Regions from separate parts of the Streptomyces sp. PH9007 genome, predicted to be linked through region 2. Evidence: predicted binding sites of a transcription regulator. Region 2 holds the regulator's gene; the other holds the start of a gene.

What was found. The regulator HrcA, encoded in region 2, represses chaperone genes, less so after heat shock. The targets are predictions, from matches to a motif close to TTNGCACTCNGNNNNNCNGAGTGCNAA.
Region 1: the regulator HrcA is predicted to act here: its motif matches at 1,953-1,979, upstream of ACTFAP_RS10340 (FmdB family zinc ribbon protein).

What each region holds. Positions count from the first base shown of each region.
Region 1 covers NZ_CM187440.1:2,296,326-2,299,955, forward strand. Annotated here, with positions in the region: gene ACTFAP_RS10330 (penicillin acylase family protein) at 1-45, opposite strand, end outside; gene ACTFAP_RS10335 (potassium/proton antiporter) at 302-1,879, shown strand; gene ACTFAP_RS10340 (FmdB family zinc ribbon protein) at 1,989-2,360, shown strand; gene ACTFAP_RS10345 (S-methyl-5'-thioadenosine phosphorylase) at 2,357-3,196, shown strand; gene ACTFAP_RS10350 (hypothetical protein) at 3,415-3,630, shown strand, end outside.
Region 2 covers NZ_CM187440.1:1,702,627-1,706,256, reverse strand. Annotated here, with positions in the region: gene ACTFAP_RS07730 (DUF3097 domain-containing protein) at 1-445, opposite strand, end outside; gene ACTFAP_RS07725 (MBL fold metallo-hydrolase) at 451-1,131, opposite strand; gene hrcA (heat-inducible transcriptional repressor HrcA) at 1,321-2,337, shown strand; gene dnaJ (molecular chaperone DnaJ) at 2,338-3,480, shown strand; gene ACTFAP_RS07710 (16S rRNA (uracil(1498)-N(3))-methyltransferase) at 3,502-3,630, shown strand, end outside.

The DNA of each region.
Region 1 (3,630 bases), 590 kb from region 2:
GATCACGAACACGCGGAGGCGTCGCGAGGGCTTGTTGGCGGGCATCTGTGTCCTTCACAGGCCTGGTAAGCGGATGGAAGCAACCATAGACATACGGCCACTGGGGTGAGCCTACGGGGAGTCACCCGCCGCGAGGGCGCGCGTCATAGCAGGGTGAAATCCGCGCGAATCAGCGCAATGGCCAACGCGTCACACGGGTTCCGGCAGGCGCGGAAACCACGCGGACCCCGGAAACCGCCGACGGTGACGGAAACAGCGACGGGCACGAAGCCGGGGGCGACGAGGACGAGAGGACGCGACGCTGACGGTCGACCGCCTCAACGCGTTCCTGCTGCTGTGCGCCCTGGTCCTGCTGGTCGCCGTCGCGGCCGTCCGGCTCACCTCGCGCAGCGGGCTGCCGTCCCTGCTGCTGTATCTGGCCATCGGCGTCGTCCTGGGGCAGGACGGCCTCGGCCTGGACTTCCACGACCCGGAGACCACCCAGGTGCTCGGGTACGCGGCGCTGGTGGTGATCCTGGCGGAGGGCGGCCTGTCCACCCGCTGGCGCGACATCCGCCCCGCGGTTCCAGCCGCCGCCGTACTGGCCACCGCCGGGGTCGCGCTGAGCGTGGGCATCACGGCCGCCGGCGCGCACTACCTGGTGGGCCTGGAGTGGCGGTCCGCGCTGGTGATGGGCGCCGTGGTGTCCTCGACGGACGCCGCCGCGGTCTTCTCCGTCCTGCGCCGGGTGCCGCTGCCGCGCCGGCTGAGCGGGCTGCTGGAGGCGGAGTCGGGGTTCAACGACGCGCCGGTGGTGCTGCTGGTGGTGGCCTTCTCCGACCTGGACGGGGGCGGGGGCGGGGGCGGCCTGTGGAGCGGGGGCTGGGCGGGCGGCGGGCACGCCTGGTACGTCCTGGTGCCCCTGATGGCGCTTCAGCTGGCGATCGGCCTCGGCGCGGGCCTGGCCGTGGGGCGGCTGGGTGAGCTGGCACTGCGGCGAGTGGCGCTGCCGGCCTCCGGCCTCTATCCGATCGCGGTGGTGGCGCTGACGGTGCTGGCGTACGCGGCGGGCGCGCTGGCGGGCGGCAGCGGCTTCCTGGCCACCTATGTGGCGGGTCTGGTGCTGGGCAACGCGCGGCTGCCGCACCGGCCGGTGACGCGCGGGTTCGCGGACGCGCTGGCGTGGCTGGCGCAGATCGGCCTGTTCGTGCTGCTGGGACTGCTGGTGGAGCCGTCCGACCTGCTACGGGACTTCTGGCCGGCGGTGCTGGTCGGGGCGGTACTGACGCTGGTGGCGCGGCCGGTGTCGGTGGCGCTGTGCATGACGCCGTTCGGGCAGCGGTGGCGGTGGCGGGAACAGGTGCTGCTGTCGTGGGCGGGGCTGCGCGGTGCCGTCCCCATCGTGCTGGCGATCATCCCGGTGGTGGCGGGGGTGCCGGACAGCGACCGGATCTTCCACATCGTGTTCGTGCTGGTGGTGGTCTTCACCCTGGCGCAGGGGCCGACGCTGCCCGCGCTGGCGCGCAGGCTGCGGCTGGGCGGCGAGGCGGGGGCAGGGGTGGAGCTGGACATCGAGTCCACGCCGCTGGAGCGGCTCGGCGGCTTCGGGCATCTGCTGACGTGCGCGGTGCCGGCGCGGTCCCAGATGGCCGGGGTGGAGATCGCGGAGCTGCGGCTGCCCGCCGGGGCCGCGGTGATGCTGGTGGTACGGGGCGGCACCGGCTTCGTACCGGCCCCGTCGGCGGTGCTGCGGGAGGGGGACGAACTGCTGGTGGTGGCGACGGAGCCGGTGCGGGACGAGGTGGAACGGCGGCTGCTCGCGGTGAGCCGGGGCGGGCGGCTGGTGGGCTGGCTGGGCGGGCGCGGCAGCACGGGAGTACGGCGCGGCGCGGGGCACTGACGGTGGCCGTTGTGGGGCCGGTGGGGGTCGGCAGTGGACTTCCGTACCCGGAATGTTGCACGATGGACCGTCGTTAGCACTCGGTGGAGAAGAGTGCCAGGAGGATCACGTGCCGACGTATCAGTATCAGTGCACCGCGTGCCAAGAGGGCCTCGAAGTGGTGCAGAAGTTCACCGATGACGCGCTCACCGAGTGCCCCAGCTGCCAGGGGCGGCTGAAGAAGGTGTTCTCGGCGGTCGGCATTGTCTTCAAGGGCTCCGGCTTCTACCGCAACGACAGCCGTAACAGCTCGTCGAGCAGCAGCCCGGCGGCGTCCTCGGCCCAGAAGGCGGACAGCGGCGCCAAGACGGAGAAGACGTCGGGCTCCGACGCCTCCTCCGCCGGGTCCTCCGGGTCCTCGTCGGGCGGCAGCACCCCGGCGCCCGCCGCGTCCTCGTCGTCCCCGGCCTCGTCCTCGGCCGGCTCCACCTCCGCCGCATGAGCGCGGCCGAGGCGGAGATCGGCGTCATCGGCGGGTCGGGTTTCTACTCCTTCCTGGACGATGTGACCGAAGTCACGGTCGAGACGCCGTACGGGGCGCCCAGCGACTCCCTCTTCCTCGGCGAGATCGCCGGCCGCCGGGTGGCGTTCCTCCCGCGGCACGGCCGCAAGCACGGGCTGCCGCCGCACCGGATCAACTACCGGGCGAACCTGTGGGCGCTGCGCTCCCTCGGGGTGCGCCAGGTCCTCGGTCCTTGCGCGGTGGGCGGGCTGCGCCCCGAGTACGGGCCCGGCACGCTGCTGGTGCCCGACCAGCTGGTGGACCGCACCAAGGGCCGGGCGCAGACGTACTACGACGGCGAGCAGCGCGCGGACGGCCAGGTACCGAACGTGGTGCACCTGACGTTCGCCGACCCGTACTGCGCCACCGGGCGCCGGGTGGCGCTGGACGCCGCCCGCGGGCGGGGCTGGGAGCCGGTGGACGGCGGCACGCTGTGCGTGATCGAGGGTCCCCGCTTCTCCACCCGCGCCGAATCGCGCTGGCACGCCGCGCAGGGCTGGTCCGTGGTGGGCATGACCGGCCACCCGGAGGCGGTGCTCGCCCGGGAACTGGAGCTCTGCTACACCTCACTGACCCTGGTCACGGATCTGGACGCGGGTGCGGAGAGCGGGGAGGGCGTCTCGCACGCCGAGGTGCTGGAGGTCTTCGGCCAGAACATCGGGCGGCTGCGCGAGGTGCTCTTCGACGCGGTGGCGGCGCTGCCCGTCACGGGTGAGCGCGACTGCGGGTGCGCGACGGCCCTGCTGGGGCAGGAACCGGGCATAGAGCTGCCCTGACCCACCCGTGTGGGTGACGGAGTTATCCACAACCCCAGGGTTATCCCCAGGTTGCGGCGAGGTCTCGCGCCGCAGGACACAGTGGCCGCATGACAGCGACCGCAACACCCCCACGCAATTCCCCCACCTCCTCCACTTCTGCAGTTCCGCCTTCTCCGACTTCTCCGGTCCCGGCCTCCGGATCTGGCTCCGGCCACGGCTCCGGCTCGGCCCGGCCCGTGGTGCCGGCCTTCGCTCCGCTGCGCCCGCGCGTTCGGCGGTTCGGGCTGCGGCAGTTGGTACGGGGCCGGGCCCGTGGCTGGGCGGCGGGCCTGGCGGTGGCGGCGGCCGTGCTGGCGATGGCTCTGCCCGGCGATGCGCGGGCCCCGGGGCGGGAACCGGTGACGGTGACGGTCGCCGACGCCCGCGAGAGCCCGCCGGCCGCGGCGAAGGCG
Region 2 (3,630 bases):
CCAGATACTCGACGACCACCCCCTCGATCCGCAGGTCGTCGCCCCAGACCTTCTCCACCAGCTCCGCGTCGTGGCGCCCCTCCACATAGATCCGCCCGGCGCGCGCCACCCGGGCCCGCGCCCCCGGGACGGCCACCGAGCCGGAGGCGGTACGCGCCGGCCCGGACGCGGGACGGGAGCCGGCCGGCCTGGGCAGGGTCAGCGTCACGGGCTTGCCCTCCAGCAGGAAGCCGCGCGGCTCCAGCGGGAACACCCGCCGCTTGCCGAACCGGTCCTCCAGCGTCACCGTCGGGCCCTGCGCGGTCTTCTCGCAGCGGATCACCGCCCCGCAGTACCCGGTGCCGGCCTCCTCCACGACGAGACCGGGCTCGGCCGGCACCTCGGGCACCGGGGCGGACCGCTTCCACGGCGGGGTCAGGTCGGGGCCGTACTCTCTGCTGCGCATGGCCGTCATTGTGCCCCGGCGCGTGCGGCGAGAAAGGCGCGCTGGGCGCGTACGAACGCGGCGTCCACCACCGCGCCGTGCCCCGGGACGTAGCGGGCCTCCGGGCCGCCCAGCTCCAGCAGCCGGTCCAGCGCGGCGGGCCAGGCGGCCGGGTCCGCGTCGGGCCCCGCCTGCGGCTCGCCCGACTCCTCGACCAGGTCGCCGCAGAAGACGATGTCGTCCACCTTCACCACCACGTCGTGGGGGGTGTGCGCGGGGCCCAGCCGCGCCACCGACACGGTGCGCCCGCCCCCCAGGTACAGCGAGAGCCGCGATTCCACCGGCTGCGCCCGTACCCCCGCCAGCGCCGCCGCGCCCTTCGCCGCCTCCGCCTCCGGCATCCCGTGCCGTACCGCGTCCGCCGCCAGCTCCACCGGATCGCCCAGCTCCCCGTACACCCGTGCCCCGGGGTAACCGCCCGCCCCGAGGACGTGATCGAAGTGCGGATGGGTCAGCACCACCCAGCGCACCGGCAGTCCCAGCAGGCCGCGCAGCTCCGCCCGGATCGCCGCCGCCGCGCCCGGGGAGGGGCCCGCGTCCACCAGCAGCACCCCGCGCGCGCCCGCGATCGCGCCCACCGTCTCGTCCCAGCCGGGCAGCCGGATCCGCAGTACGCCCGGGGCAAGCTCTTCCCAAGAGGTCTCCACAGTGCGAAGTTAACGTCACGGAGCGGGGCATGCTCTGCCTTACGGGGCTACTCCCGCGATACCGTCGGGCGGTCGCGCTTTCCCTGGCCTTGCTACCCGGCCGTACACTGGACCAGGGATTGGCACTCGGAGTGGATGAGTGCCAGGACGGTACTGACGGGAATGCGGCCGGACGGGAGGTGTCGCTGCATGCTCAGTGAACGCAGACTGGAAGTGCTGCGGGCCATCGTCCAGGACTATGTCGGCACCGAGGAGCCGGTGGGTTCCAAGGCGCTGACGGAGCGGCACAACCTCCAGGTGTCCCCGGCGACGGTGCGCAACGACATGGCGGCGCTGGAGGAGGAGGGCTACATCGCCCAGCCCCACACCAGCGCAGGACGGGTGCCCACCGACAAGGGCTACCGGCTGTTCGTCGACAAGCTCGCCGACGTCAAGCCGCTGACCACCGCCGAGCGGCGCGCCATCTCCAGCTTCCTGGAGGGCGCCGTCGACCTCGACGACGTCGTGGGCCGTACGGTGCGGCTGCTGGCCACGCTCACCCGGCAGGTCGCCGTGGTGCAGTACCCCTCGCTGAGCCGCTCCACGGTGCGGCACGTCGAACTGCTCTCGCTGGCCCCGGCCCGGGTGATGCTGGTGCTGATCACCGACACCGGGCGGGTCGAGCAGCGCATGGTGGACTGCCCCGCGCCGTTCGGGGAGACCTCGCTGGCCGATCTGCGGGCCCGGCTGAACAGCCGGATCGTGGGGGAGCGCTTCGCCGAGGTGCCCCGGCTGGTGCAGGACCTGCCCGAGTCCTTCGACAACGAGGACCGGGGCACGGTGTCCACGGTGCTGTCCACCCTGCTGGAAACCCTGGTCGAGGAGACCGAGGAACGGCTGGTCATCGGCGGCACCGCCAATCTGACCCGGTTCGGCCAGGACTTCCCGCTGACGATCCGGCCGGTGCTGGAGGCGCTGGAGGAGCACGTGGTGCTGCTCCGGCTGCTCGGCGAGGCCAAGGACACGGGTATGACCGTGCGCATCGGGCATGAGAACGCTCATGAGGGGCTGACCTCCACATCGGTCGTGGCGGTCGGCTACGGTTCCGGTAACGAGGCGGTCGCGAAACTCGGCGTGGTCGGACCGACCCGCATGGACTACCCCGGAACGATGGGAGCGGTGCGCGCAGTGGCACGGTACGTCGGACAGATCCTCGCGGAGAATTAGGTGGCGACGGACTACTACGCGATCCTGGGCGTGCAGCGTGATGCCTCACAGGACGAGATCAAGAAGGCCTTCCGCAGACTGGCGAGGGAGCTGCACCCGGATGTGAATCCGGACCCCAAGACCCAGGAGCGGTTCAAGGAGATCAACACCGCCTACGAGGTGCTCTCCGACCCGCAGAAGAAACAGATGTACGACCTCGGCGGGGACCCGATGGGTCCCGGCGGCGGGGCGGGCGCCGCTGGATTCGGCGGGGCGGCCGGGTTCGGGAACTTCTCGGACATCATGGACGCCTTCTTCGGCACCGCGCAGCAGCGCGGCCCGAAGTCGCGCACCCGGCGCGGCCAGGACGCCATGATCCGGCTGGAGATCGACCTCAAGGAGGCGGCCTTCGGCACGACCAAGGAAATCCAGGTCGACACCGCCACCGTGTGCAACACGTGCAACGGTGAGGGCGCCGCGCCCGGTACCTCCGCGCAGACGTGTGACATGTGCCGGGGCCGGGGCGAGGTCTCGCAGGTCACCCGTTCCTTCCTGGGGCAGGTCATGACCTCGCGGCCGTGCCCGCAGTGCCAGGGCTTCGGCACGGTCGTCCCGACCCCGTGCCCCGAGTGCGCGGGCGACGGCCGGGTACGGTCGCGGCGCACGCTCACGGTGAAGATCCCGGCCGGTGTCGACAACGGCACCCGCATCCAGCTGGCGGGCGAGGGCGAGGTCGGCCCCGGTGGCGGACCGGCCGGCGACCTGTACGTGGAGATCCGCGAGAGCGCGCATCCGGTCTTCCAGCGGCGCGGTGACGATCTGCACTGCACGGTCACCATCCCGATGACGGCGGCGTCGCTCGGCACCAAGGTGCCGCTGGAGACGCTGGACGGCACGGAGGAGGTCGACATCCGGCCCGGGACGCAGTCCGGCCAGTCGATCCCGCTGCACGGCCGGGGTGTGACGCATCTGCGCAGCAACGGGCGCGGTGATCTGGTGGTCCATGTCGAGGTGCAGACTCCGTCGAAGCTCGACCCCGAGCAGGAGGAGCTGCTGCGGCGGCTGGCGAAGCTCCGGGGTGAGGAGCGGCCGCTCGGTCAGTTTCAGCCGGGGCAGCAGGGGCTTTTCTCGCGGCTGAAGGACGCCTTCAACGGCCGCACCTAGGAAAGGCGTTACGGAAGAACGATGACGGCTCCGGTCTTTGTGACGGACGGACCGCTGGCGGGGGCCCGGGCGGGCTCCTCGCTGACCCTGGACGGCGCCGAGGGCCGGCACGCGGTGTCGGTGCGGCGGCTGCGGGTGGGCGAGGAGGTC